Regions from separate parts of the Curtobacterium sp. MCBD17_035 genome, predicted to be linked through region 2. Evidence: predicted binding sites of a transcription regulator. Region 2 holds the regulator's gene; the other holds the start of a gene.

Region 1 (14,988 bases), 1.7 Mb from region 2:
CGTGACCGGACGCACCACGAGGCCACGCGCGCTCCCCGGGGGCGTTGCGTGGCCTCGTGCCGTGCAGCGTCCACGTCGACCGAGGGGGACCATGCGGAGCGGACGCAGGCGTCCGGCCCGGCTCACCGCGTTGCTCGTGGCGGTCGTCGGCGTACTCGCGCTCGCCGTCGCGGCGGGTGTGGCCGTCGGGTCCGCACGGTCGTCCCACCTCGCGGCGGACGGGTCGTCCGGTGACCGGTTCACGCCGCTGACCCGCGCCCTCGTGTTCCGCGGCGACGTCGGCACACGACCCGTGGCGGTGCCGGTCGCTGGTCGCGCGGGGGTCGCCTCCGCGGCCGATGCCGTCGTCGTCGACGTCCGCGTCACGGCTCCGACGGACGACGGCTGGGTCCGGGTCACGCCGGCGGGGCAGGACGCACCGGTTGCCACGCAGCGCGTCACGGCGGGCACGACCGTCACCGGGCTCGCGACGGTCCGTCTCGTCCACGGTCGCCTCCAGGTCGCGCTGTCGGACGGCTCCGCCTCGGTGTCGGTGATCGTGTCGGGGGCCTACACGAGCGCCGCGCAGGGATCGACGTACCAGCCGGTCGACACCACCAGGGCGTTCCGTGGCACGGTCGGCACGCATCCGGTCCGCGTCCCCGTGGCGGACGGCGTCACGGTGCCCACGGGCGCCACCGCCGTCGTCCTCGAGGCCACCGTGGTGCACCCGACCGCGCCGGGGTCGTTGCGGGTCGGCCCGGCAGGACGCACGAACCGGATCGGCGTCCAGCAGTTCACGCGCGGGGCCGTCGCGGCGAACGCGGTCGTGGCCCAGCTCGACGACGGCGCCCTGTCCGTCGCGGTGTCGGCCGGCTCGGCCACGGTGACCCTCGACGTGCTCGGCGCGTACGCGCGCTCGGACTCCGGGGCCGTGTTCACCCCGATGACGGCCGTCCGGGCGTACACCGGCACGACGACGGGCGCCGCGACGCAGATCCAACTCGCCGGGGGCGCGGGCGTCCCGGGCGACGCGACCGCCGTGCTCGTCACCGCATCGCTCGAACGATCCGGCCCCGCCGGTGCGCTCCGGGTCGCCCCCTACGGCCGGGACGACGGCGGGGTCGCGCTGGCGTTCACCGCGGGCCGAGCCGTGGCGGGACTCGTGCCGGTCGCGCTCCGACAGGCGTCGGTGCAGGCCGTCGCGTCGGGAGGCGCGGCGACCCTCCACCTGGACGTCGCCGGCTACTTCACGGACGGCTCGGCGCCCTCCGGCCTCGGGAACGACGTCTCGTGGCCGCAGTGCCACGGGGCCCTGCCGGCGGGACAGGCGTTCGCGGTGATCGGTGTGAACGACGGGTCCGGCACCACGACGAACCCGTGCCTCGCCGCGCAGCTCGCCTGGGCGCGGGACTCCGCAGGCGGTGCCGGGCAGCCCCGTGCTGCGCTGTACGTCAACACGGCGAACCCGGGCCGCCACGTGCCGGGCGGTGGCTGGCCGACGGCGAACGTCGATCCCGAGGGGGCCAGGGTCACGAGCGTGTACGGCGTGTGCACGCCCGGTTCCGACGGCGTCGCCTGTTCGTACATGGACGGCTGGGACATCGCGGTCCGCGACGTCGTCGACCGGGGCGTGTCCCATCCGACGACGTACCGCTGGTGGCTCGACGTCGAGACCGGTGCCACGTGGCGGGACCCCGCCACGAACGTCGCGGTGCTCGACGGCATGACCGATGCGTTCGCCGCCCGGGGGATCGCCGTCGGGCTCTACTCGACCGGGTACCAGTGGGGGATCATCAGTGGCGGGACCACACCGAACAGCGCCCTGGCCTCGGCGCCGAGCTGGATCGCCACGGGTGAGACCCCGCTCGCCCGGGCGAAGGAGGCGTGCGCCGGGCCGGGCCTCGTCGACGGCGGGGTGAGCATGGTGCAGTACGTCGTCGGGGGTGTGGCGAGCGGAGTCGACTTCGACTGGTCGTGCCGCTGACACCGCGGCTGACGGACACCGCGGACGCGGCTGATCGGGGCCGGCAGCGGGACTCGAACCCGCAACCCCCGTATTACAAGTACGGTGCGCTACCAATTGCGCCATGCCGGCTGGCCCGCCAAGTGTACCGACGAGCCGCGGTGTCGCGGCGGAGGTCAGTCCGCCGCGGGGGAGAACCCGAGCGAGATCGAGTTCATGCAGTACCGGTCGCCGGTCGGGGTGCCGAAACCGTCCGGGAACACGTGCCCGAGGTGCGAACCGCAGCTCGCGCAGCGGACCTCGGTGCGCACCATGCCGAGCGTGCGGTCCTCGATGAGCTGCACGGCCTCGGGGCGCACCGACTCGTAGAACGACGGCCACCCGCAGCCCGAGTCGAACTTGGTGCCGCTCTTGAACAGCTCCGCACCGCACGCCGCACAGGTGTAGACGCCGGCGCGCTCCTCGTCGAGCAGCTCACCCGTCCACGGGCGCTCGGTCGCGGCCTGCCGCAGCACGGCGTACTGCTGCGGGTCGAGTTCCTCACGCCACTCGGCGTCGGTCTTCTCCACGTTGTATGCCATGGGTTCCTCCTCGTCGTGACCGCACTCGTGACGCGGTCATGTCATTAAACTCGCACCGATGACCGAGCATTCCGTCCACCGTGGCCGGTGGGACGCCCTGACGACGGACGACCTCTACGCCGTCGTCCGCCTGCGCAACCGGGTGTTCGCGCTCGAGCAGCGCGTGACGGCCGAGGACTTCGACGGCCGGGACCGCGAACCGGAGACGGAACACTGGTGGGTCCCCGGCGAGGACGGCGTCGCCCGCGCCTACCTGCGCTGCATCCGGCCCGCCGCGGACGAGGTCCAGCCGGCCGTCGACCTGCCCGCGACCCGGGTCATCGGCCGCGTGGCCACGGCCGTCGAGCACCGCGGACAGGGGCTCGCGCGTCGGCTCGTCGACGCCGTGCTCGCCGCCCACCCGGAGGAGGCCTTCCTCCTCCACGCGCAGGAGTACGTCGCCGGCCTGTACGCCGCCGCCGGGTTCGTGCCGTTCGGCGAACCCTACGTCGAGGCGGGCATCCGCCACGTGGGGATGTACCGCGCAGCGGCGGTCGGGGACGACGCTGTCCGCTGACGCGCCGGGCCGCGCGGAGCCCCCGCACCAGCCGGAGCCGGACGGCCCCGAGGCCACCCGCCGCCGCTACCGTCACCACGCCGAGCGCATGGCGACCGCCTCGCCGACCTCCGCCCGCTGGGCGGCGTCGATCGCCGGTGACGCCGCCGCCGTCGACCTGCTGATCCGCGTCGCCCCGACCAAGCGGCAGCCCGAGCTGCTCTTCGCCGTCGCCCGACGCCTGGGCGCCGACCCGACCGACCGGGAGGCCCTCCTCCGGCTCGTCCGCGACGCCCCCGACCGGCTGCTCGCCGAGCTCGCCGTGTCCACGACGCAGACGAACGACCCCCGACGCATGGCGCCGGTCGTCCCCGTGCTCGCGGGCATCCCGGGGCCGCTCGCGCTCCTCGAGGTGGGGGTGAGCGCCGGCCTCTGCATCGTCCCGGACCACGCCACCGTCGACGTCGACGAGCTCGACGACACCGTCCGCGTCGCCGAGGCCGCGCGCGAGCCGGAGATCCCGCTCCGGTTCCAGATGCGTCCGGGACCCGCCGCTCCGTCCGCCGGGAGGCGCGGTGCGGGCCGATCCCGTGCCTCCCGGCCGTCGACGGGTGACGCCGGGAGCCGGGCCGACGGGACGGGGCCGCGCCGGCCCTCCCAGCTCGACGTGGTGGCGCGGGTCGGGCTCGATCCGGCGCCGATCGACCTGCGGTTCCCCGGGGCGTTCGACCGGCTCGTCGAGTCCGTCCCCGTCGAGGCGACCGACCGTGTCGCGCTCATGCGGCGGGCCGCCGACGCCGTGCGGGCCGACCAGTACACCGCCGTCCGCGGGACCGCCCCGGACGACCTCGACCGCGCGATCGACCTGCTGCCGCGCGGGGCGACGCCCGTCGTGCTCACGCTCGGCACGCTCGTCTACCTGCCGGGCTCGGAGCGGCAGCGCGTCGTCGAGCGGCTCCGGGACCGCGGGGTCCGCTGGGTGGCGATGGAGCGGACGGGGTCGCTCCACGACGTCGCCGCGACCCTGCCGCCCGTGGGGGAACTCGCCGAGCGGGGCATCGACCTCGCCGCTCCGTCGGCCTTCGCCACGGTCTCGCTCGACGGGGTCGCCCTGGCGCTCGCCGACGCCCACGGCACGACCGTCACGCCCCTCGGCGCGGACCCGTCCTGGACGCTCGGCGCACCGACGGCCTGATCGGTGTCTTTCCGACCTGCCAGGGCCATGCCAGGGTCCGGCGTGGATGCCGCCCTAGCATGACCGGAGGCCAGCCGACCGGCGAGCCATCCGACCAGGAGGACCGACGTGACCGGATCCCGGACCGACTCCGATCTCTCGGAGCTCGCACGGAGCATCCTCACGTTCGAGCACGATCGGACGCGGCACGACCGGACGAAGGAAGCCGACATCCGCGTCCGCTTCGACATGTCGCCGGCCCGCTACTATCAGGTGCTCAACCGCGTGATCGACTCTCCGGCCGCGCTCGCCTACGATCCGCAGCTCGTGACGCGACTGCAGCGACTGCGCCGGGCACGGACCAGTGCCCGCGCCGCGCGGTCCTTCGCACCGCCTCGCGCCGACCGTGAAGGGCCCGCAGGACAGCCATGACGAGATACCCCCGAGACCGATTCGACGACGTCGCCGACGGCCCGAGGGTCGGGGCACACCGCGGTCTCCCGAGGCGCGGCCGTGGCTGGATCCTGGTGGCCTGGTCCGCGCTCGCCTGCGCCGTGCTCGTCGCGATCGGCATCGTCGTGCTCGAGGTCGCCAACAACAGCACGCAGTTCACCGACCCCGGGACGACCAGGTCGTCCGCGTCCGCGTCGGCCACGAGCGGAGCGTCGTCCTCGTCGACGACGGCCGCCACCGCCGCGCCGAGCGACCAGCCGAAGACCATGACGCTCACGGTGCTCAACGGGACCTCCACCGCCGGACTCGCCGCCACCGGCACCGCGACGCTCGAGAACGCGGGTTGGGTCGTCGCGAGCGACGGCAACGCCGGGTCCCAGGACGCCTCGCAGACGATCGTCTACTACCAGACGGATGCCGAGGCGGCGATCGCGCGCGGGATCGTCAAGACGCTCGGCGTCGGAACCGTCGCCAAGTCGTCGGCGTTCCCGAACGCGGCCGTCACCGTGGTGCTCGGCGCCGATTACGCCGGCTGACTAGCGACGGGCGTTCCGCCCCACTCGTCGTGCCGTTTGTTGCACGTTTGTTTCGGGCATGTTGAGTTCCGTCGGCCGGGATGAAGAAGTTGGTCCGCACCTCTTGTCGGCGGCGCGTCCGCCGATACGATCTGGAATTGGTCACCCCAGTGATCCGAGGGCGACACCGTGCCGGTGCCTCCACCGCGAAGACCCGGGTGAGGCAGGTATGCGCTCGGACCCGGCGGTCGCGGACCGGTCGCGCCGTCGTCAGTGGCAATGCAACACCGCAGGGAGCAAGAGAATGGCCAACGGCACCGTCAAGTGGTTCAACGCCGAGAAGGGCTACGGGTTCATCACCGTCGACGGCGGGGGGCAGGACGTCTTCGTCCACTACTCCGCGATCGACATGAACGGCTACAAGGTCCTCGAAGAAGGGCAGGCGGTCACCTTCGACGTCGGCACCGGTTCGAAGGGTCCGCAGGCCGAGTCCGTCCGACCGGCCTGACCTCGGTCGCCGGTCCGCCGGCGACGGTCGTCGACCGCCACGCGTCCGAGCGCGTCGTCCCCGATGGGGCGGCGCGCTCGTCGTCGTGTGGAGGGGGCCCCGGTGGTGGGCCCCCGACCGCGACTCCGGTGGTGGGGCCCCGACCGGGACCCCGGTGGTGGGGTCCGATGTCGGACGATGGCGGGCCTCCCGGTCCGCGTCCCCGGAACGCGGCATGCCGCGTGAGGTCGCTGTGTTGCACTCGACAGGTGCGAGTGCCAGAATCAGTTGGCACTCAGTTGTACCGAGTGCCAAGACCATTGCGACGTCCGGGAGGGACGAGGAACACACATGGCTAAGATCATTGCTTTCGACGAGGAGGCCCGTCGCGGCCTCGAGCGCGGCCTCAACACGCTGGCCGACGCCGTGAAGGTGACGCTCGGCCCGCGCGGCCGCAACGTCGTCCTCGAGAAGAAGTGGGGCGCCCCCACGATCACCAACGACGGTGTCTCCATCGCCAAGGAGATCGAGCTCGACGACCCCTACGAGAAGATCGGCGCCGAGCTGGTCAAGGAGGTCGCCAAGAAGACCGACGACGTCGCGGGTGACGGCACCACCACCGCCACGGTCCTCGCGCAGGCGCTGGTCCGTGAGGGCCTCCGCAACGTCGCCGCCGGCGCCGACCCGATCAGCCTCAAGAAGGGCATCGAGAAGGCCGTCGCGGCCGTCTCCGCCGCGCTCCTCGAGAACGCCAAGGAGATCGAGACCAAGGACCAGATCGCCGCCACGGCGTCGATCTCGGCCGCCGACAGCACGATCGGTGAGCTCATCGCCGAGGCGATCGACAAGGTCGGCAAGGAGGGCGTCGTCACCGTCGAGGAGTCCAACACCTTCGGCACCGAGCTCGAGCTGACCGAGGGCATGCGCTTCGACAAGGGCTACCTGTCGCAGTACTTCGTCACGGACCCGGAGCGCCAGGAGGCCGTCTTCGAGGACCCGTACATCCTCATCGTCAACTCGAAGATCTCGAACATCAAGGACCTGCTCCCGGTGGTCGACAAGGTCATCCAGTCGGGCAAGCAGCTCCTCATCATCGCCGAGGACGTCGACGGCGAGGCCCTGGCCACGCTCGTCGTGAACAAGATCCGCGGCATCTTCAAGTCCGTCGCCGTCAAGGCTCCGGGCTTCGGTGACCGCCGCAAGGCCATGCTGCAGGACATCGCGATCCTCACCGGTGGCCAGGTCATCTCCGAAGAGGTCGGCCTCAGCCTCGAGAACGCGACGCTCGACCTCCTCGGCCGTGCCCGCAAGGTCGTCATCACCAAGGACGAGACCACGATCGTCGAGGGCGCTGGGGACTCCGAGCAGATCGCCGGCCGCGTCCGCCAGATCCGCGGCGAGATCGAGTCGACCGACTCGGACTACGACCGCGAGAAGCTCCAGGAGCGCCTCGCCAAGCTCGCCGGTGGCGTCGCCGTCATCAAGGCCGGTGCCGCGACCGAGGTCGAGCTCAAGGAGCGCAAGCACCGCATCGAGGACGCCGTCCGCAACGCGAAGGCCGCCGTCGAGGAGGGCATCGTCGCCGGTGGTGGTGTCGCCCTCATCCAGGCCGGCAAGACCGCGCTCGAGGGCCTCAAGCTCACGGGTGACGAGGCGACCGGCGCGAACATCGTCCGCGTCGCGATCGACGCGCCGCTCAAGCAGATCGCGCTGAACGCCGGTCTCGAGCCGGGCGTCGTCGCCGCGAAGGTGCGCGAGCTCGAGTCGGGCTGGGGCCTCAACGCCGCGACGGGTGAGTACGTCGACCTCGTCGCTGCGGGCATCATCGACCCGGCGAAGGTCACGCGCTCGGCGCTGCAGAACGCCGCGTCGATCGCCGGTCTCTTCCTCACCACCGAGGCCGTCGTCGCCGACAAGCCCGAGAAGTCGGCGCCGGTTCCGGCCGACCCGACGGGTGGCATGGACTTCTGATCCACGCCTGACGGCTCCGAACGGGCCGCTCTCCTCCGGGAGGGCGGCCCGTTCGCCGTTCCTCCCTCCTCTCCCTCCGCCGAGATCGCACTTGTTGCCGGTTTGACCCACCGCACACCGGCAACGACTGCGATCTCGGCGGAGGGGGAGTCGGGCCAGGTGTCCGGTCCTCCACCGGGGGAGCCGGGCAGCGGCCGTCCACAGGTCGGGCGCGCACGTGCTCCGCGTTGCGGTACGGCCGGGAGGCTCGGCGCATGACGCGCACGCCGGCCCGCCTCCCGGATCCTTTCCTCGGTCAGGCCTTCGACACGGCTGATGCGGTCCGGAACGGGGTCACTCCGGGTCGGCTCCGTCGGGAGGACCTCGCCGCGCCGACCCGAGGCGTGCGGGTCCCTGCCGAGCTGGACCTGGCGGACCTCTCGGCACGGGTCGCCGCGTTCGGCCTCGTCCTCGGTGAACGGCATCACTTCAGCCACACCACCGCCCTCGCCCTCTGGGAGCTCCCACTGCCGCCCTGGGTCGTTTCCGACGCGACCGTGCACGTGAGCACGGTGGGGGACGGACCGGTCATGCGCCGCACCGGGGTGGTAGGCCATCGCGTCTCGCCACCGTTCGCCGATGTGGTGACGTGTGCGGGCCTCCCGGCCAGCAGCCCGGTGGCGGCGTGGTGCGAGAGTGCGGGCCTGTTGGCCGAACGTGACCTGGTGGTGATCGGGGACCACCTGGTCGCGCGGGCGCTCGCCGATCCGGAGCAACTCGAGCGCCGGAGTCGTGAGCGGCGGTCCCGGTGGGCACGGCGGCTCCGGGCCGCGGCCCATCGCGTGCGGCTCGGGTCGGAGTCCCCGATGGAGACGCTCATCCGACTCGTCATCGTCGACGCGGGATTCCCGGAGCCCCAGCTCAACATCGACGTGCACAGCCCCGCCGGTCGATTCCTCGGACGCGTCGACCTCGCCTACCCGGACCTCCGGATCGGAGTCGAGTACGACGGCGAGCACCACCGGACGGATCGTGCCACGTGGCAGCACGATGCGACCCGGTCGAACGGCTTCGTGTCCGCCGGATGGCTGATCCTGCACGTCACCGCACGTGACGTTGCCGACCCGACGGCGTTCCTCCTGCGACTGTCGGACGTGTTCCGCACCCGGGTGTCATCACCGCTGCCGTGAGATCGCAGTCGTTGCCGCTCTGATGGACCTCAGAACGGCAACGACTGCGATCTCGCCAGAGGGGTCAGGGGGTGGGGGCGACGTAGTCGCGCGGGAGGAGGGGGAGCCACACGCGGAAGGTCGCACCACCGCCCGGGGTGTCGAACACCTCGACCTCGCCGTGGTGCGCCGCCACGATGCCGGACACGATCGCGAGCCCGAGGCCCGAGCCGCCGGTGTCCCGAGCGCGCGAGGTGTCGGCGCGCCAGAACCGCTGGAAGATCTTCTCGCGGATCTGCGGCGGGATGCCCTCACCGTGGTCGATCACGTCGAGGTGCGCCATGCCCCGGGCCTCGTCCACGCCGATCCCGATCTCGATGGGGTCGTCCTGCGGCGTGAACCGCATGGCGTTGCCCATGAGGTTCGTCACGACCTGACGGATCTTGTTCTCCTCGGCGAGGACGACCGGCGGTCGCACGGGCAGGACGACGGTCGGCAGCGGGGCCGTGGTCGGCGCGGCCGGGCCCGACTCGATGCCGACGGGACGACCACGACGTGCGCGCAGCCGGGCGAGCGTCTGCCCCGCGAAGGCGATCGGCCCGGTGACGTTCGACGGCGGCGAGGTCGGGGACTGTCCGTTCCGCGCTCCGGGTGCCGCAGGACCGACCCACTGCGGCACGACCTGCGGGACGTTCTCGCCGGTGACGGAGTCGGCGAGCAGGACCTGGATCTCGCGGTCGGGGTTCGACGCCATCGTGTCGAGCGCCGAGTCCCGCGCGATGGCGACGAGGTCGACCGGCCCGAGCTCGAGCGGCTTCGACTCGTCGATGCGGGCGAGCTGCAGGAGGTCCTGCACGAGGAGCCCCATGCGCTGGGCCTCCTTCTCGATGCGCTCCATCGCCTGGGCGACGTCCTCTTCTTTCCGGAGGGCCCCCATCCGGTACAGCTCGGCGTACCCCCGCAGGGACACGAGCGGGGTCCGCAGCTCGTGCGATGCGTCACCGACGAAGCGGCGCATCTGCTCGATCGTGCGTTGGCGGTCCTCGAACGCCGAGTCGATGCGCTCGAGCATGACGTTGAGGGAGTGGTTGAGGCGACCGACCTCGGTGTTCGGGGTGTCCGCACCGAGGCGTTGCGAGAAGTCCCCCGCGGCGAAGCGTGCGGCCGTGGCCTCGACGTCCCGCAGGGGGTCGAACGTGGCGGTGACGAGCAGCTGGGTGAGCATGCCGCCGAGCAGGACGACCGAGATGCCGAACCCGAGGAAGATCACCGTGAACCGCGCGATGGTCGAGTCGGTGCCCTGGCTCGAGACGGCCGCGACGATCGTGTAGTGGTTGCCGGCGGCGTCGGTGGTGGGCGACGTCATCGCGAGGGCACGCCACTCGTGCTGGCCCTTGTCGTCGACCACACTGAACGGGTGGTCGTCGTCGACGTGCGAGCTGCCCACGACCCCGCCGAGATCCGGCGTGTAGTCGCTCTTCGTGTGACAGGCGATGCCGCCGTCGGGCTTGAGCACGGCGATGTAGGCCGCGCTCTGCAGGGTGACGTTGATCTGGCAGTAGCCTTCGACGCTCGTCAGCTTCTGGCCGTTCAGCGAGGTCTTCGTCGCTTGGACGTCGTTGTCGAGCTGCTTCATCAGGTAGGTGCTGAGCACCGTCATGGTGCCGAGCCCCGCGACGAGCAGCCCGAGGGTCACCAGGAGGACGGTGATCCCGGTGATCTTGGTCCGGAGCGAGATCTCGTTCCACCAGCGGGCGAGGCGTGTGTGCATGCTGCGATCACAGTAATCGGCGCGACCCAGCTGCTGCTGGGATCGCGCCGATGACCTGCTGGATCAGGACGCCTTGGCGGCCTTGAGCATGTACCCGAAGCCGCGCTTGGTCTGGATGACCGGCTCGGCCGAGTACTGGTCGAGCTTGCGGCGCAGGTACGAGATGTAGGACTCGACGATGCCGGCGTCGCCGTTGAAGTCGTACTCCCACACGTGGTCGAGGATCTGGGCCTTCGACAGCACCCGGTTCGGGTTGAGCATGAGGTAGCGGAGCAGCTTGAACTCGGTGGGTGAGAGCTCGATCTGCGCCTCGCCGATGCTGACCTCGTGCGTGTCCTGGTCCATCGTCAGCTCACCGGCGCGGATGATCGCGTCTTCTTCGTCGTTCATGGTGCGCCGGAGGATCGCCTTGATGCGGGCGACGATCTCGTCGAGCGAGAAGGGCTTGGTCACGTAGTCGTCGCCGCCGACGGTGAGTCCCGTGATCTTGTCCTCGGTGTCGTCCTTGGCGGTGAGGAACAGGATCGGCGACGTGTAGCCCGACGACCGGAGGCGCTTGGTCACGCCGAACCCGTTCATGTCGGGGAGCATGACGTCGAGGATGATGAGGTCCGGCTCTTCCTCGAGCACGGCGGAGATCGCCTGCGCACCGTTGCCCACCGCGCGGACGGCGAAGCCCGCGAACCGGAGCGAGGTGGTGAGGAGGTCGCGGATGTTCGGCTCGTCGTCGACGATGAGGATCTTCGGTCCGTCGGTCATGTGACCCAGTATCTGGTCGTGGCCTCTGGGTTGCCTGGGAACGGATGGGACGCTGTCTGACAGGACGGCGGGATTTCCTGGTGCAGACGTCGAGGGGGCGACGAGTGTCCGGATCTGCTCACGCGGCCGCTAGGGAATCGGCGTCGAGGATCGTGTACGCGTACCCCTGCTCGGCCAGGAACCGCTGCCGGTTCTGCGCGAAGTCCTGGTCGACGGTGTCCCGCGTGACGAGTGTGTAGAAGGACGCCGGGAGGCCGTCCTTGTTCGGGCGGAGCAGCCGACCGAGCCGCTGGGCCTCCTCCTGCCGTGAGCCGAAGGAGCCCGACACCTGGATCGCCACCGTCGCGTCCGGCAGATCGACCGAGAAGTTCGCGACCTTGGACACCACGAGCACGTCGATCGTGCCCTCGCGGAACGCCTGGTACAGCCGTTCGCGCTCGTCGATCGGGGTCGCCCCGGTGATCTCGGCCGCGTCGAGCTGCGCCGCGAGTTCGTCGAGCTGGTCGATGTACTGCCCGATCACCAGGATCTGCTCGCCGCGGTGCTTCTCGATGAGGTCGCGCACGACCGGGGTCTTGGCCGGCGAGGTCGCGGCGAGCCGGTACCGGTCGTCGTCCGTGGAGGCCGCGTACTCGAGGCGGTCCTCGTGGGGCAGGTCGATCCGCACCTCGTAGCACTCGGCGGGGGAGATGTACCCCTGCGCCTCGATCTCCTTCCACGGCGCGTCGTACCGCTTCGGCCCGATGAGCGAGAACACGTCGCCTTCGCGGCCGTCCTCGCGCACGAGCGTCGCCGTGAGTCCGAGGCGCCGTCGCGCCTGGAGGTCCGCGGTCAGCTTGAACACCGGCGCGGGCAGCAGGTGGACCTCGTCGTAGACGATGAGGCCCCAGTCGAGGGCGTCGAGCAGGGACAGGTGCGTGTACACGCCCTTCCGCCGCGCGGTGAGGATCTGGTACGTCGCGATCGTGACCGGCCGGACCTCCTTGACGCTCCCGGAGTACTCGCCGATCTCGTCCGGGGTGAGCGACGTGCGGCGGAGGAGTTCGTCGCGCCACTGCCGCGCCGAGACCGTGTTCGTGACGAGGATGAGCGTCGTCGCCTTGGCGGTGGCCATCGCGCCCGCGCCGACCAGGGTCTTGCCCGCACCACAGGGCAGCACCACGACACCGGACCCCTGGGCGAAGAAGCTCTTGACCGCGTCCTCCTGGTACGCGCGGAGGTGCCACTCGGTCTCGTCGAGGTCGATCCGGTGCGGTTGTCCGGGCGTGTACCCGGCGAGGTCGTCGGCAGGCCAGCCGATCTTGACGAGCTCCTGTTTGACCTGGCCGCGCGCCCACTGCTCGAGCTCGACGGCGGTGTCCGACCGGCGGGCGCCGAGCAGCGGGGCGATCCGCTTCGAGCGGGTGACCTCGGCGAGGATCGACGGGTCCGATGCGGTGAGGACCAGCCTCGGCTGCTGCTCCAGCTCCTCCGTCGCGTCGTTCGCGATCGCCGGCGCGTCCGCCGGGTCCTCGCGGCGGATGACGAGACGGCCGTAGCGGCTGACGGTGTCACGGATGTCGACGACGACGCTCTGCGGCACCGGGAACTTGGCGAACCGCTCGAGCGTGTCGATCATCGCGTCGGCGTCGTGACCCGCGGCGCGGGCGTTCCACAGCCCGAGGCGGGTGATGCGGTAGGTGTGGACGTGTTCGGGGGCGCGCTCGAGCTCGGCGAACACCGCGAGTTCGTGTCGCGCGTCCTCGGCCTCGGGATGCGCCACCTCGAGCAGCACGGTCCGGTCGCTCTGGACGATGAGTGGCCCGTTCATGACCGTCGAGCCTAGCCGCGCCGCGGACGAGACGTCCGGGTCGGTCGGTCAGGCGACGTGCTCGACCGCGACCACGAGGGACAGGGGAAGGGTCCGCTCGACGTCGGCGTGCGTGTCGCGGCCCCGGATCCGGCCACCGCTCACCGACGTCGGCACGATCGTGAACGGGGCCTCGGTGCCGTCGGGCATCCGCACGACGACGCGCACGGCCACCTTGCCGCGCACGGCCAGGTCGATCTGCCGTCCCATCCACTCCTGCGCGGGCTCCTGGTCGCCTCGTCGGGTCGCGGTGCGGAGGCGCTCCACGAGCTCGCGCGCCTGCTCCTCGGGTGTGCGCGCGGTCCGGCGACGAACGGGAGGCCCGGCCGCGTCCGCCACGCGGGCGGCGGGAGCGAGGACGGCCGGGTACCGCTGGTCCTCGAGCGCGGAGACCACGGACGAGGGCGGGTAGGGGCTGACGAGCACCGTGGGGGACCGCCGGGCCCAGGCGAGTGAGCGAAGTTCGGCGTCGACGGACACCAGGTCGAGCTGCTCGGCGGGACCCCGAACCACGCTGCCCCGCTCAGCGGCGCGGTCGACGACGATGCTGCCGGCACGGGCGCTGACCTGCTCCACCAGGTAACGGACCGGCTGGGGCACGTCGGCCGCAGAGAGTCGGCCGAGCGTGTCCAGGACCGCGGCTCCGTCGTACCCCTCGAGCAGTGCGCGGCGGACGCTGTCCTCGGAGATCCGGTAGCGGCTCGCGAGTCCCGGTGCCTCGACGTCGGCCACGGTGCGGAGTGCCGCGTCGTCGGCCGGTTCGAGCGGGCCGGGGGCGATGACGGTGAGGTCGTTCTGCAGGTACACCCCCGGCACGGTCGACGGCAGGTCGGCGGCGGCGTGGTCGATCGCCGGGGCGTCGTCGGTGGTCCGCGCCGCGAACAGGACGCGCCCCGTCGCGGTGACCACGCCGTCGACCGTGATGCCGAGGGCCTCTGCGGTCCCTGCGCTCCGCACGAGCTCCGCGGGGAGCCACTCCGCGCCGCCGGGATAGGCCCAGCGTCCGAGGGCATCGAGCCCGCGCCAGTCGTCCGCGGCGAGGGCGAGGACCTCGACCACCGGATCACTCAGCGTCGCCCGCCACCGGACCACGAGCTCGACCCACCGGAGGGGCCAGGGCGCCACGAGCCAGCCGCGACCGTCGTCGGTGACGGTCCACGTCGGGCTCGTGGGATCGACGAGCGCGGTCTCGGCGAGCAGGGCCAGCAGGTCCGGGACCCGCACCGGGTCGGCCGCGGCGCGCTCGCCGAGGTGCCGCGCGAGCGGCGCCCCGATCCCGCCCTTCGCGAGCTCGTGCACCTCGTCCGCGGCGACCGCGCGGACCAGTTCGGCGAGTGACGTCAGCGTCGCGAACGCCGTCTCGGCGGCGACCCCGCGCACCCGGTCGACGTCCTGCGGGACGGGGGTCGGGCCTCCCGGCCGGGGAGCGTCGTCCGGTCGTAACTCCGGATGCTCGGCGAGTCGCGCGGCGACCGCGTCGTCCAGCTCTGCTCCGTCGGTGAGGCCGAGTGCCACGGCGGGCGCGAGTGCCGCGTGGTCCGCGTCGGCGGGGTGCTGGAGGGCGGCGAGCGTCGCGCGCGGGAGTCGTGCCAGCGCACGGTCGATGACGTCGGGCGTCCGGAGGGCGTCCGCGAGGTCGAAGAAGTCGGCCACGGCCGACGGGCCATGTGCGGCGAGGGCCGCGCCCGGCAGGCGCCGCGCGGCGACGAGCGCGACGAGGTCGTCGTCGGGCATGGCCCGCAGTCGGGCGGCGAGGGCGGCTGCCGTCGTCATCGTCGTGTCCGTCCGCCCCGGAGCGGG
Region 2 (14,988 bases):
GTGGATGTCGTCGACCTGGTCGAGGATCTGGGTCACGAGCCGCAGACCGCTCACCTGCGCGGGCAGGTCGACCTGCGTGATGTCGCCGGTGACGACCATCTTCGAGCCGAAGCCGAGCCGGGTGAGGAACATCTTCATCTGCTCGGGCGTCGTGTTCTGCGCCTCGTCGAGGACCACGAACGAGTCGTTGAGCGTGCGACCACGCATGTACGCGAGCGGTGCGACCTCGACCGTGCCGGACGCCAGGAGCTTCGGGACCAGCTCGGGGTCCATCATCTCGTTGAGGGCGTCGTACAGCGGCCGGAGGTACGGGTCGATCTTGTCGGTGAGCGTGCCGGGCAGGAACCCGAGCTTCTCACCGGCCTCCACCGCCGGGCGGGTCAGGATGATCCGGTTGACCTCACGTCGCTGCAGCGCCTGCACGGCCTTCGCCATGGCGAGGTAGGTCTTGCCCGTGCCGGCCGGTCCGATGCCGAACGTGATCGTGTTCTCGTCGATCGCGTCGACGTAGGCACGCTGGCCGTCCGTCTTGGGCCGGACGGACTTGCCGCGGCTCTGCACGATGGGGGTGCCGAACAGGTCGGTCGGCCGGCGGTCGTCCTCGATGACGCGGGCGGAGGTGGCGACGTCCGCCTGTCCGATGTCCTGGCCGCGACGCACCATGGTGATGAGCTCGTCGACGAGGACACGGGCGTGTGCGACGTCGCGCTCCGGACCGGTGAGGCTGACCTCGTTGCCGCGGACCAGCACGCGGACGGTCGGGTACTGCCGCTCGACCGTGCGGAGCAGGCGGTCCTGCGGCCCGAGGAGTTGCACCATGGCGATGCCGTCCACGGCGAGGTCGACGGTGACCTCGGGCTCGTCGGACGAGGATGCGGGGTGTGCGGTGCTGCTAACCGGCAAGGGTGCCTTCCTGGAGGTCGCCCGCGAGGACGTGGGCGTGGACGTGGAACACGGTCTGTCCGGCGGACGCACCGGAGTTGAACACGAGACGGAACTGGCCCCCCGCACGCTCGTCGGCGACCCGCTGGGCCATCGCGACGAGGTCCGCGAGCAGCGACGGGTCGCCGGCCGCGAGCTCCGCCACGGTGGCGTACTGCTCGGTCTTCGGGACGACGAGCACGTGGACGGGCGCCTTCGGAGCGATGTCCTCGATCGCGATGAGGCGGTCGTCCTCGGCGACGACGGTGGCGGGGATCTCGCGCGCGACGATCCGCGAGAAGACGCTCGGCGAGGTGCTCATCGCTCCATCGTAGGGCGTGCTGGCGACACCGTTCCGAGCTGTTCGCGCTGGGCTTGCGCTGCGCCGGGCGCCCCGACGGTGGCAGCCGTCACCAGCGGCCGAGCCGCGCCTGGAGCACGGCGAGCGCCGCGGGCCCCGCGGTGCTCGTGCGGAGGACCGACGCACCGAGCCGGACCCGCGTGGCGCCCGCGTCGGTGAGGCGGTCGAACTCGGTGTCCGCGATGCCGCCCTCGGGACCGACGACGAGTGCGATCGCCCCCGCGCCCTCGGGAACGGCCACCGAACTGAGCGGCTGCTCCGCGAGCGGATCGAGCACGAGGACCGTCGTCGAGGGCGGGAGGCCCGCCCCGTCGGCCAGGGTCGCGGTCGTGACGAGCGGTCCGACGTCGGGGACCCGGGCCCGGAGCGACTGTTTCGCGGCCTCGCGGACGATCGCGCCCCAGCGGGCACGGCCCTTCTCGGTCTTCGGACCCTCCCAGCGGGACACGCTCCGTGCAGCCGACCAGGGCACCACGCCGTCGACGCCGATCTCGGTCGCCGCCTGGACCGCCATCTCGTCACGGCCGCCCTTCGCGAGTGCCTGGACGAGCACGAGCCGTGGCGAGCCTTCCGGTTCGACGTCCACGGACCGGACCGCGAGCGTCAGCGCGTCGCGGCCGACCTCCGCCACCGCGCCGCTGACGACGGTGCCCCGGCCGTCCCCGATCCGCAGCGCCTCGCCCTGGCGGATCCGCGCGACCGTGACGGCGTGCCGACCCTCGGCGCCGTCGAGCGACACGACGTCGCCGGGCCGGACGCCGGCGAGGTCGTCGACCAGGTACAGGGACGCCACGGATCAGAAGGTGAAGAAGCGGTCACGGAGCTTGCCGAAGAGCCCCTGCTGGAACCGGGCGAGCTGCGGCGCCGGCGCCTTCCGGGACTTGGCGAGTTGTTCGACGAGACCGCGTTCCTTGTGCGAGAGCTTCGTCGGCGTGACGACCTGGACGCCGACGCGCAGGTCGCCCCGACCCCCACCGCGCAGTCGCGTCACCCCGCGGTCCTTGATCGTCAGGATGTCGGCGCTCTGCACCCCCGGCCGGATCTCGAGCTCGACCGGCCCGTCGAGCCCGTCGATGGTCGTCGTCGTGCCGAGGATCGCGTCGGTCATCTGCACCTCGAGTGTCGCGAGGAGGTCGTCGCCGTCGCGGCTGTACACGTCGTGGTGCCGCACCTTGACCTCGAGGTACAGGTCGCCCGAGGGTCCGCCCGCCGGCCCGACCTCGCCCTGACCGGGCATCTGCAGCCGCAGACCGGAGTCGACGCCCGCGGGGATGTCGACGGGGAGCGTCCGGCGGGCGCGAACGCGGCCCTGGCCCTGGCAGGTCGGGCACGGGTTCGGGATCACGGTCCCGTACCCGCGGCAGGTGCCGCAGGGCGCGCTCGTGACCACGTTGCCGAGGAGCGACCGGACGGTCCGTTGCACGTGCCCGGTGCCCCCGCAGATGTCGCAGGTCACCGGGTGGGTCCCGGGCGCGCTGCACGAGCCGCCGCAGGTCTCGCACAGCACGGCCGTGTCGACCTCGATGTCCTTGTGCGTGCCGAACACGACCTCCTCGAGGTCGACCTCGACACGCAGCAGGGCGTCCTGGCCACGCTCGGCGCGCGACCGCGGCCCGGTGCCGCGCGCACCGAATCCGCCACCGCCACCACCGAAGAAGGCGTCGAAGATGTCGCCGAAGCCACCGGCTCCGCCGCCGAAGGTGCCGTCCTGCGGACCGGCGTCGTAGCGGCGCCGCTGCTCCGGGTCGCTGAGGACGTCGTAGGCGTGGGTGACGTCCTTGAACCGCTCTGCCGCCTCCGGGCTCGGGTTGACGTCCGGGTGGAGTTCCCGGGCCAGGCGTCGGTACGCCTTCTTGATGTCCGCGTCGGCGGCGTCGCGTGCGACGCCGAGGACCTCGTAGTGGTCTGCCACAGCACCTCAGTCTGTCGGAGTGGTCGGCGTCCGCCGCTCGGTGGTCCCGGTCCGGGACGACCGGCGGTCCGGACGGATGGTCAATTGTCGGCCAGGAGCCCCGAGAGGTACCTGGCCACCGCCCGGACGGCGGCCATGTTCGTGCCGTAGTCCATGCGGGTCGGGCCGAGCACGCCGAGCCGGGCGACCTCGCCCCCGGCCGCGGTGTACCCACCGGCCACGATGCTCGTCGCGTCGAGTCCCCCGGCGGTGCCGAGGTACGCGGCGTTCTCCTCGCCGATGCTCGCGGCGACGGCGACCGCGTCGAGCTGCATCTCGCCGAAGAGCCGGAGCAGGGTCACCTGTTCCTCGATCGCCTCGAGCACGGGGAACAGACCGCCGGCGAAGTCGTCCTCGCTCTTCGCGAGGTTCGCCGCACCCGCCATGACGAGCCGGTCCTGGCGGTTCGCGCGGACCTGCTCGACGAGTGCCGCGACCACGACGGCGGCGAGCCCCTGCAGCTCGGGGCGCACGCGTTCGGGGATGCCGAGCAGCACCCGGGGGACGTCCTGCAGCAGCAGCCCGACGGCCGCGGAGCCGAGCACGGCGCGGAGTTCGGTGAGGGCGTCGTCCTCGACGCGGAGATCGGTCTCGAGGATGCGCTGCTCGACGCGTGCGGTGTCCGTGATGAGCACGCTCATGAACCGGGTCTCACTGAGCCGGACGAATTCGACGTGCCGGACCCGCGCGCGGATCATCGAGGGGTACTGCACGAGCGCGACCTGGTTCGTGAGCTGGCTCAGCAGACGCACCGTGCGACCGAGGACCTCGTCGAGGTCGTTCGACCGCCCGAGGAAGGTCTCGATCGCGTGCCGTTGCGCGCTCGACAGCGGACGGGCCTCCGTCAGGTGGTTGACGAACACCCGGTAGCCCTTGTCGGTCGGCACCCGCCCCGACGACGTGTGCGGGGCGACGATGAGCTGTTCTTCCTCGAGGGCGGCCATGTCGTTCCGGATCGTCGCCGACGACACCCCGAAGGCGTGCCGCTCGACGATGGAGCGGGATCCGACGGGCTCGCGGGACGCGACGTAGTCGCGCACGATCGCCTTGAGCACCTCGAGACTGCGTTCCGACACCATGACGCGCCCTCCCTCCTGCCGCTCGTGCGCGATGTGCGTCCGGAGGGTCCAGCGGTGCTCGCACCGTCCGCTGTGCCACGGGGCTGGCACTCTCCGGGTCCGACTGCTGATCCTACGCCGAACCGCGGAGCGCCTGGGCCTCGAACCGGTCACAGCGAGCCGTTACGCTTCCGGCATGAGCACGACGCCGCCCTACGGACAGCAGCCGGACCCGCAGTGGGGACAGCAGTGGGGGCACTACCAGCCACCGCAGCCGATGCGCCCCGAGGACCAGCGCCTCTGGGCGACCCTCGTGCACGTCGGCGGGATCTTCTTCCAGTTCGTCGTCCCGCTGGTCGGGTACCTCGTGCTGCGCGACCGGGGACCGTTCGTCCGCGAGCACACGCGGGTCGCGTTGAACTTCCACATCACGATGGCGATCGCGTACGCGGTCGGCGTCATCACGTCGTGGCTCGGCATCGGCGTCCTCGTCCTGTTCGCCGTCGCCGTGATCCAGGTCGTGTTCGGCGTCATCGCGGCCGTGCGCGCCAACGCCGGGCAGTTCTACCGCTACCCGCTGAGCATCGAGTTCGTCCGCGCCTGACGACCACCGTCGGTCACCTGCCCGCGGACACGGCCGGGAGGCCCGCCAGCAGCCCGCCGCTCCCCCGGCGCTCCGTCAGTCCAACAGCTCCCGCACCACGGCGTCGGCCAGGAGGCGCCCGCGCAGCGTGAGGTCGAGCCTCCCGGACAGGGCGGCGCGGCCGTCGACGAGTCCGCGCGCGATGAGCCCGGCGACGCGCCCACGCGCCTCGGGACGGAGCTCCGCGGTGGCCAGCTCGCCGCGCACGCGCGCAGCGAGCAGGACGCGCTCGACGTACCGGGTCTCGTCGTCGAGCGTCTCGCGGCCGGCCGCCGGTGAGTCGCCCCCGAGCACGCGCGCGGCGTACGCGGCCGGGTGCTTGACGTTCCACCATCGGGTGCCGGCGACGGCCGAGTGCGCGCCCGGACCCACCCCCCACCAGTCGTGGCCCTTCCAGTAGGACAGGTTGTGGCGGCTCGCGTGCTCGGCACCGCGGGCCCAGTTCGAGACCTCGTACCAGCTGTACCCGGCGGCGCCGAGACGCGCGTCGGCCTCCTCGTACATGTCGGCGGCCAGGTCGTCGTCCGGCGCCGGCAGGAGCCCCTTTGCGACGGCACGCCCCATGGCCGTGCCGTCCTCGACGATGAGCGCGTAGGCCGACAGGTGGTCCGGCCCGTACCCGATCGCCGCGTCGAGCGAACGGCGCCAGTCGTCGAGTGACTCCCCCGGCGTCGAGTAGATGAGGTCGAGGCTGACGTCGAGCCCCTCCGCCCGCGCCGCGTCCACCACGAGCGGGACCCGCTCCGGGTCGTGCGTCCGGTCGAGCGTGGCGAGCACGTGGGGCACCGCGGACTGCATGCCGAAGCTCACGCGCGAGAACCCGCCGCGGCGCAGCGTCGCCAGGGACTCCGCGTCGACCGAGTCCGGGTTCGCCTCGGTCGTGACCTCGGCACCCGGGAGGATCCCCCAGGTGTCGTCGATCGCACGGAGGATCATCACGAGGTCGTCCGCCGGCAGCATCGTCGGGGTCCCACCGCCGAAGAACACCGTGGACACCGGCCGACGCGCGACGCCCGACCGGTCGAGGACGGACGCCGCGAACCGGATCTCCTGGACCGCGTGACCCGCGTAGTCGTCGCGCCGGACGCCCCGCAGCTCCGACGCGGTGTAGGTGTTGAAGTCGCAGTACCCGCAGCGGACACGGCAGAACGGCACGTGCACGTAGACGCCGAACGGGACGCCTCCCGCGTCCGCCGAGGGGACGATCAGGCCGTCCGCGGGGGCGGGATCGGCGATCGGCAGGGCGCTGGGCACGGACTCCATTGTCCCACCCTGCCGCCGTCCCCGGGTCACACCACCGGTCGCGCGGCCGGAACGGGGTCGCCATGATGGTCCCATGCACGACAGCACCACCTCCGGGAGCACGGACCCGGAACCCAGCGCCGACAGCGTCGTCGGCACCATCGTCCTCTGGGACGTCGACGGGACCCTCGTCGAGAACGCCGCCGTCCCCGGGAGCCTGTACCACCTCGCGCTCGAGCGCACCGTGGGCCGGGACCTCGAGCAGCTCGTCGGACACCAGCACGGCCGGACCGACGCCGGGATCATCCTCGAGGCCCTCCGCGCCCACGGGCTCGACCCGGAGCTGTCCGAGACCGTCCGCGGACACCTGCAACGCCTGTCCGAGGAGCGCTACCGGTCGGGTGAGCGGCGGACGCCCGCGCCGGGTGTGATGGCCCTGCTGCAACGCATGACCGATCGTGGCTGGCGCTCCGCGCTGCTCACCGGGAACTCCGCGGGTCGGGCTCGCCTCAAGCTCGCCAGCGCCGGGTTCGACCCGGACGCGTTCGACTGGGCGCACTCGTACTTCGGGGACGAGGACGTCGAGCGGCAGGCGCTGACGCGCCGGGCGGCCGCGGACCTCCGCGGGAACCGGGTGGTGGTCATCGGGGACACGCCCCGCGACGGCACCGCCGCCGACGCGGCGGGCATCCCGTTCATCGCGGTCGCCACCGGCGTGCACGACGTCGACGAGCTCGGCAGGACGAGCGCGGTCGCGGTCGTCGCGGACTGCGCGGAGGGTGCCGACACCCTGCTGGACGCCGTCGCCGCGCTCCGACCCCTGGTCTGAACGGCCCGACGCGCGATCGTCAGTCGGAACCGAGCAATGCCTGCAGGTAGGCCTGGGCGAGTCGCCGCTGCTGGCGTCGGAGGAACGGGCCGAGGAACCGCCACCCGCGCGACGACGGCTGCGAGAACTGCCGCACCTGCAGCCACACCGAGCCGTCCGTGGTGCGCTCGACGACGAAGGACTCCTCGCCCGACACCGGGTGCCCCTCGAGCGTGCCGTACGCGAAGCCCTTGCGGTCCGGTTCGTCGATCACCGAGACGACGCGGACCGGGGCGTGCACGACCCGCCCGTACGCGTGGATCGTCAGCGTCGCGGTCGTCCCCGCGGTCAGCAACGGCGTACCGTCCGGCGCGAACCGCTCGGTCGTCCCGCCGCCGATCGAGGCCGGTGTGACCGGACGACCCTCGTCGTCGAACTCGACGGGGGTGTAGCCGACCTCGTCGTCGTCGGGGACGTCCTCCACACGGACCCGGATGCCGCTGCGCTCTTGGATCTGCCAGGTCAGGGTCTGGACCCACGCCGTCTCGAACCGCTGGTCGCCGTGGCCGATGCGCGTGCGGGACTCGCTCGGCGTGAACCCCTCGGGCGGGTAGGTCATGAGGTCCGGCGCCTGGGTCGCCCCGACGGCGCCGTAGGTCAGGGCGGTGGGGCGGTGGCTGCCGCGGGTGCTCATCCGCCCATCGTACCGAGCGTGGGATCGTTCCCCCCGGCGAGGACCCGCAGGTAGCGCGCCGTCGTGCGCCGCGACTTCCACTGCACGAACGGCCAGAGCAGCGCCCACAGTCGGTTCGCCGGTCGTGAGAACGACCGCACGACGAGCCAGACCGTGTCATCGGGACGGTGCTCGACGAGGAACGCGACCTCGCCCGACTCGGGGTGCCCGCGACGGGTGCCGTAGGCGAAGCCGCCGCGGGTCTCCTCGTCGACCACGCGGACGGCGCGGACCGGCGCGTGGGTGGTGACGCCGTACGCGCGGATGTGCAGGACAGCACGGTCTCCGGCGCGGAGGCGCGGGTGCGGTCGCCCGGGTCGGGACGGGTCGCGCGGACCGTCCGGGTCCTCCCGGGCCTCCCGGTGGTCCCGGGCCTCCCGGTGGTCCTGGGTCTCCCGGTGGTCCTGGGTCTCCCGGTGGTCCTGGGTCTCCCGGTGGTCCTGGGTCTCCCGGACCTCCGGTTCCACCCGGATCCCGACGCGCTCCTGGATCTCCCAGCGGAGCACGGCGTCGACCGTGCGGTCGTGGCAGGCACGACCGCGCCCGATCCACGCGGCGTCCTGCCGCGCGCGGTACCCCGCTGACGGGGCCGTCACCAGGTCGGGGGCGAGCGATCCGCCCTCGGGCGCGTAGGTCAGGGCGTCGCGGTCAGCACCGGCACGTGCGGCGTGGGCGCTCCCCGGACCGTCGGCGGTCACTTCTTCTTGGCGTCCTTGGCCTCGGTGTCACCGGAGAGCGCAGCGATGAACGCCTCTTGCGGGACCTCGACGCGACCCACCATCTTCATGCGCTTCTTGCCCTCCTTCTGCTTCTCGAGGAGCTTGCGCTTGCGGGTGATGTCACCGCCGTAGCACTTCGCCAGGACGTCCTTGCGCATGGCACGGATCGATTCGCGCGCGATGATGCGCGCACCGATCGCGGCCTGGATCGGGACCTCGAACTGCTGCCGCGGGATGAGTTCGCGCAGGCGACCGGTCATGAGCACGCCGTACGCGTACGCCTTGTCCCGGTGGACGATCGCGCTGAAGGCGTCGACCTGGTCTCCCTGGAGCAGGATGTCCACCTTGACGAGGTCGGCCTCCTGGTCCCCCATGGGCTCGTAGTCGAGGCTCGCGTACCCCTGCGTGCGGCTCTTCAACTGGTCGAAGAAGTCGAACACGATCTCACCGAGCGGCATCGAGTACCGGAGCTCGACGCGGTCCTCGCCGAGGTACTCCATGCCGAGCATCGTGCCGCGGCGCGACTGGCACAGGTCCATGATCGCGCCCACGTAGTCCTTCGGCGCCAGGATCGCCGCGCGGACGACGGGCTCCTTGACGCTGGCGATCTTGCCCGACGGGAACTCCGACGGGTTCGTGACCTCGACGGTCTTCTTGTCCTCGGTCGTGACCTCGTAGACCACACTCGGCGCGGTGGTGATGAGGTCGAGTCCGAACTCGCGGGACAGCCGCTCCGTGATGATCTCGAGGTGCAACAGCCCGAGGAACCCGCAGCGGAACCCGAAGCCGAGCGCGACCGAGGTCTCGGGTTCGTAGACGAGTGCGGCGTCGGACAGCTTCAGTTTGTCGAGTGCCTCGCGCAGGTCCGGGTAATCGCTGCCGTCGATCGGGTACAGCCCCGAGAACACCATCGGCTTCGGGTCGGTGTACCCGGCCAGCGCCTGGGTGGCGGGCCTCGCGGCGCTCGTGACGGTGTCGCCGACCTTGGACTGCCGGACGTCCTTGACGCCGGTGATGAGGTACCCGACCTCGCCGACCGCCAGGCCCTTCGTCGGTACCGGCTCCGGGCTCGACACCCCGATCTCGAGGATCTCGTGGGTGGTGCGGGTCGACATCATCTGGATCTTCTCGCGGGGGCTGATCCGCCCGTCGACCATGCGCACGTAGGTGACGACACCGCGGTAGCTGTCGTAGACCGAGTCGAAGATCATCGCCCGCGGCTCGGCGTCCAGGCGACCGACCGGCGCCGGGATGCGTTCGACGACCCGGTCGAGCAGCTCCGCCACGCCCACGCCGGTCTTGCCGCTCACGCGCAGGACGTCGGCCGGGTCGCCGCCGATGAGCTGCGCCAGCTCGGCGGCGTACTTGTCCGGCTCCGCGGCGGGCAGGTCGATCTTGTTGAGGACCGGGATGATCTCGAGGTCGTTCTCGAGCGCGAGGTACAGGTTGGCCAGGGTCTGCGCCTCGATCCCCTGGGCGGCGTCGACGAGCAGGATCGCGCCCTCGCACGCGGCGAGCGACCGCGACACCTCGTACGAGAAGTCGACGTGGCCCGGAGTGTCGATCATGTTCAGGGCGAACGTCTGGCCGTCACGCTCCCACGGCATGCGCACGGCCTGCGACTTGATGGTGATCCCGCGCTCGCGCTCGATGTCCATCCGGTCGAGGTACTGCGCCCGCATCGCACGCTCCTCGACGACGCCGGTGATCTGCAGCATGCGGTCGGCCAGCGTCGACTTGCCGTGGTCGATGTGGGCGATGATGCAGAAGTTGCGGATCGCCCCGGCCGCCGTCGACGCGGGTTCGAGTGGTGCGGATGCTTGTGGGCTCACGGTTCCTCTGAGGTCGAGCGGTGGATCGGTCGATTGTTCCACGCGCAGCCGACCGATGCGGCCAGACCCGGCCGCGGCGACCGCGGCGAGGACGGGAGCGACCCTGCCGGCAGGGTCGTCAGCGCGGGTCCGGGAGACGACGGAGACCCTCGCGGAGCACCGCGGGGTCCGCGGCCAGGCACACGCGGATCCACCCCTCACCGGCCCTCCCGAACGCGCTACCCGGCGCCACCGCGACGCGCTCCGTCAGCAGGAACCGCTCCGCCCATGCCGCGACGTCCCCGTCGGTCGCGTGCGCGACGTCGATCCACAGGTAGAACGCGCCCTCGGGGTCGTTGTACGTGATGCCCTTCGCGTCGAGGACCTGTCGCGCCACCTCGAGGTTCGCGCGGTAGTGGTCACGGGCCTCCTGGACGGCCGAGTGGTCCCCGACGATGGCCGCGAGGGCCGCGAACTGGTCGGGTTCGGCGACACAGCTCACCGTGGCCTCCTGGACCGTCCGCATGGTCCCCGCCATGCCCCTCGGCGTGACGAGGTACCCGACGCGCACGCCGGTCATCGCGTACGTCTTGCTCAGGGAGAACACGCTGAACACCCGGTCGTCCTCGTCGAGGGACGCGGGACTGACGTGGCGCGCGCCGAACGTGAAGTACTCGTAGACCTCGTCACTGATGACCCAGAGGTCGTGCCGACGGGCGAAGGCGAGCAGCCGCTGCACGGTCTCCGCGCCGACCACCGACCCGAGCGGGTTCGACGGCGAGTTGAGCAGGAGCACGCGCGTGCGGTCGGTCACGCTCGCCTCGAGGGCGTCGAGGTCCGGCTCGAACCCGTGCGCCGGTGCAAGCTCGTACGGCACCGGGACCGCACCGAGCATGTGGGCGTTCATGGTGAAGGTCGTGTAGCCGGGGTCCGGCACGAGGACCTCGTCGCCCGGTGCGAGCAGCAGTGCCATCGCCTGGTGCAGGGCCTGGGTCGCCCCGACGGTCACCCAGACCTGCTCGATCTCGGCGTCGATCCGGTTCTCGCGGGACAGCTTCTCCTGGAGGGCCCGCCGCAGTGGCGCGATCCCGCCGTTCGGCGTGTAGTTGGTCCGGTCCTCGGTCCACGCGCGCCGCGCCGCGTCGCCGATGTGCCGGGCCACGGGCACGTCGGGCTCGCCGACCACGAGCATGATGGCGTCGTCGAGGAGCAGAGCCTGCTCGTAGATCCGCCGGATGCCGGAGTCGGGCACGGTGCTGATGTGCGGCGCGAGCGATGGCATGGCGCAACGCTAGTCGAGGGGTGGCGCGTTGATCGCTCCTCGTGGTCCTGGTAACATTGCTCGCTGGCTTGCGTGTTCCATCTCCCACAGGTGGAGCGCGATCCGCGATCGGACCCTCTATCCCTGTGATCGCGTTCACCCGTCCGAGACACACAGAAAGCAGAACCGCATGGCGAACATCAAGTCGCAGATGAAGCGCATCAAGACCAACCTGAAGGCCCAGGAGCGCAACAAGGCCTACAAGAGCGAGCTCAAGACGTACATCCGCCACACGAACGAGGCCATCGCCGCCGGCGACAAGGACAAGGCCGCCGCCGCCCTCGTCGTCGCGACGAAGAAGCTCGACAAGGCCGTGAGCAAGGGCGTCATCCACAAGAACCAGGCCGCGAACCGCAAGTCCGCGATCTCGAAGAAGGTCGCCGCGCTCTGATCTGAGCGCTGGCCGAGCCGCACCTCGCAGAACGCCCCCGACACCTCGGTGCCGGGGGCGTTCCGCGTGTCCGGCGCGGCGCAGCTCGGGCTTGGGGGTCAGCACGGCGCAGGGGTCGGCACTGCGCAGGGGTCCGCACTGCGCAGGGGTCGACACTGCGCAGGGGCCGCACTGCGCAGGGGTCGGCACCCGGCGGATCCGGCCTACGGGATCAGCACCCGGCGGACCATGCCCGGCCCGGTCAGGTCCCCTCACCGCGGCGGGCGATGACGCGGACCATCACCTCGAGCGCGTAGTGGGCGTCGCGGGACCCGCCCTTCACCGCCGTGTCGGCGGCCGCGATGCTGAGGATCGCGTTCGCGAGGCCGGCCTCGCTCCAGCCCTGGACGTCTCGCTGCGCCCGCTGCACCTGCCACGGTGCCAGCCCGAGCGCCGATGCCGCCTGCCCGCTCGACCCGCGGAAGGAACTGACCTTCGCCATCGTGCGGATCTTGCTCGCGAACGCCGCGACGATCGGCACGGGGGCCTCGCCGGTCGCCAGGGCGTGCCGGAGCTGCACGACGGCCGGCCCCGATCGACCGGCGAGCGCGATGTCGGCCACCTTGAAGGCGTTCGTCTCGACCCGGCCGCCGTAGTACCGGTCCACCGTCCGGTCCGTGATCTCCTGGTCGTCGTCGGCGAGCAGCTGACGACAGGCGGCAGCGAGTTCGGCGAGGTCGTCCGCGAACGCCGCGACGAGGGTGCGGACCGCGGACAGGCTGATCTTCCGGCGCGCGGCGCGGAACTCGGCCTGGACGAAGTCGATCCGGTCGGTCTCCTTCTTCAGTTCGTCGCACTGGACCTCGATCCCGCCGCCAGTGCCACCACGGATCGCGTCGAGCAGTTTCTTCCCGCGGACGCCGCCGCCATGCCGGAGCACGAGCGTGACGTCGTCGGCCGGGGCCTGGAGGTAGGAGAGGGTCTCGGTGATGAACGCGTCCGTGCACTTCTCGACCTGGACGACGCGCAGGAGGCGGGGTTCGCCGAACAGCGAGGGGCTGGCGAGGGTCGCGAGCAGCCCAGGCGCGTACTGGTCGGCCTCGAGATCGTGGACCTCGAGTGCGGGGTCCTCGGCGAGCAGGAGATCGCGCAGCGAGGTGATCGCTCGTTCGGCGAGGAAGGTCTCGGGTCCCGTCACGAGGACGACCGGTGCCGGCCGGATCGCCGACCACGGGACCTGGTCGATCGCCGCGGCTGCGCGCGCTGGTCTCTTCGCCGCCATGGTGTGCCTCCCGCTCGGGACGTTGGTGGACCCGACCGTGCCCGACCCGGTCCACGCCGGGCTCCGACCCGACCGACCTCCAGCAGTGTACGGGCGACGGGCGACACCCCCGCAGTGGGATCGCCTCGGTCGGGCCGCTCGCGCCAGACGCGGAGGTCGCCGCCCGACGCCGAGAGCACGACCGTGCCGTTCTGATCGGTGCGGAGCGCCGCCGTGCCCGCTGCCTCCAACATCGCGAGCGCGCGGTCGGTGGGATGCCCGTAGGGGTTGTCGGCACCCACGCTCACGATGCCCACCCGAGCCGACACCGCTCGGTACAGCGCCGGGTCCTGGTCGGCGGAGCCGTGGTGCGCGACCTTGACGACGTCGACGGGCGGCCAGCCTCCGGCTGCCGTCACCATGGCGAGCAGCCGTCGCTGCGCCGCCTCGCCGAGGTCGCCGAGGAACAGCGACGACAGGCAGTCGGAGCAACGCCGGGACGGCTCGAACAGGACCGTGACGCTCGCGTCGTTCCCGCCCTCGGTGGTCGACGGAGGGGGCCACACCACCCGCCACGGCAGATCCCCGAGCGTGCCGGCGGTGCCTGCGCCCGCCGTGACCACGTCGGCACCCGCGCGCCGCAGGGTGGCGACGACGTCGGCGTCCGCCGCGCGGCCGAGCGGGCCGACGAGGGCGGTCCCGACGCGGTCGGCTACCACCCCGACCGCACCCACGTGGTCGCGGTCGTAGTGCGAGGCCACGAAGAGGTCGATCCGGTCGATCCCCAGCAGGTCGAGGCAGCGCTCGAGCCGCTCCGGCTCGTCGCCCGTGTCGACGAGCGCGACCGCGTCGTCCCGCCGCACCAGGACCGCGTCGCCCTGGCCGACGTCGCAGGCCGCGAGCGACCAGTCGGCGGGGACGCTCCCCCGGACGACGGCGTCGGGCACGACGACGACCGAGACGCCGATCACCCCGACCACCACCGCCGCGGCCACGGGGACCGCCCGTGCAGCACGGCGCACGAACACGGCCGCCACGACCGCCGCGCTCACCAGTGCGGCCGTCGCGGCGCCGAACGGGCCGGCCGGCCAGGGGACGACCGCGAACGGGAGTGCCGCGGCCGCCCGCGCGACGACGGCGATGACCGCGGCGGGTGCCCACGCGGCGGCCGCGAGGAACCAGGCACCGGTCGACCAGATGGGCGCGAGCGCGCACGCCGCCAGCCCGAGGACGGTCGCGACGGGAGCCAACGGCTCCGTGACCAGGTTCGTGAGCACGGCGTACGTCGGGATGGACGGTGCGAGCACCACGGTGACGGGCCAGCACGCGGCCTGCGCCGCGACCGGTACCGCGAGCGACGCCGCGACGACGGGTCCGAGTCGTCCGGCGAGACGCGACGCCAGGACCGGGGCGACCACCACGACCCCCGCGGTGGCCAGGACGGAGAGCGCGAACCCGAAGGACCGGGCGAGCCACGGGTCGACGACGAGCATGCCGATGGTCGCCAGCGCCACGAGCGGTGCGCCCTGCACGGGTCGTCCACGCAGGTGCACGACGAGCACGACGACCGCCATGATCGTCGCGCGCACGATGCTCGGATCCGGTCGCACGAGCAGGACGAATGCGCCGAGCACGACGACCGAAACCACGACACGCGCCAGCCGCGGGGCGCGTGCGGCCCGGCCGACGAGCATCACGAGTCCGACGAGCACCGCGCAGTTCGAGCCGGAGACGGCGGTGAGGTGCGTCAGTGCGGTCACCTCCATCGCATCCGCGGTCCGGTCGTCGA

Evidence for each region. The regulator HrcA, encoded in region 2, represses chaperone genes, less so after heat shock. The targets are predictions, from matches to a motif close to TTNGCACTCGNNNNNNNCGAGTGCNAA.
Region 1: groL (chaperonin GroEL) is a predicted target of HrcA. The motif match lies at 5,979-6,005, and genes of this name have one in related genera.

What each region holds. Positions count from the first base shown of each region.
Region 1 is NZ_CP126279.1:2,988,319-3,003,306, reverse strand. It holds gene DEI93_RS14110 (glycoside hydrolase family 25 domain-containing protein) at 92-1,966, shown strand; tRNA gene DEI93_RS14105 (tRNA-Thr) at 2,005-2,077, opposite strand; gene msrB (peptide-methionine (R)-S-oxide reductase MsrB) at 2,122-2,526, opposite strand; gene DEI93_RS14095 (GNAT family N-acetyltransferase) at 2,585-3,082, shown strand; gene DEI93_RS14090 (DUF2332 family protein) at 3,072-4,256, shown strand; gene DEI93_RS14085 (DUF3263 domain-containing protein) at 4,365-4,667, shown strand; gene DEI93_RS14080 (LytR C-terminal domain-containing protein) at 4,664-5,224, shown strand; gene DEI93_RS14075 (cold-shock protein) at 5,508-5,711, shown strand; gene groL (chaperonin GroEL) at 6,042-7,661, shown strand; gene DEI93_RS14065 (endonuclease domain-containing protein) at 7,916-8,830, shown strand; gene DEI93_RS14060 (sensor histidine kinase) at 8,895-10,580, opposite strand; gene DEI93_RS14055 (response regulator transcription factor) at 10,644-11,339, opposite strand; gene DEI93_RS14050 (DNA repair helicase XPB) at 11,458-13,149, opposite strand; gene DEI93_RS14045 (helicase-associated domain-containing protein) at 13,198-14,961, opposite strand.
Region 2 is NZ_CP126279.1:1,332,749-1,347,736, reverse strand. It holds gene DEI93_RS06410 (PhoH family protein) at 1-819, opposite strand, end outside; gene DEI93_RS06405 (histidine triad nucleotide-binding protein) at 893-1,243, opposite strand; gene DEI93_RS06400 (16S rRNA (uracil(1498)-N(3))-methyltransferase) at 1,332-2,075, opposite strand; gene dnaJ (molecular chaperone DnaJ) at 2,079-3,194, opposite strand; gene hrcA (heat-inducible transcriptional repressor HrcA) at 3,275-4,312, opposite strand; gene DEI93_RS06385 (DUF4870 domain-containing protein) at 4,488-4,895, shown strand; gene hemW (radical SAM family heme chaperone HemW) at 4,971-6,188, opposite strand; gene DEI93_RS06375 (HAD family hydrolase) at 6,271-7,005, shown strand; gene DEI93_RS06370 (DUF1990 domain-containing protein) at 7,025-7,678, opposite strand; gene DEI93_RS06365 (DUF1990 domain-containing protein) at 7,675-8,415, opposite strand; gene lepA (translation elongation factor 4) at 8,412-10,268, opposite strand; gene DEI93_RS06355 (pyridoxal phosphate-dependent aminotransferase) at 10,387-11,529, opposite strand; gene rpsT (30S ribosomal protein S20) at 11,699-11,959, shown strand; gene holA (DNA polymerase III subunit delta) at 12,201-13,220, opposite strand; gene DEI93_RS06340 (ComEC/Rec2 family competence protein) at 13,133-14,988, opposite strand, start outside.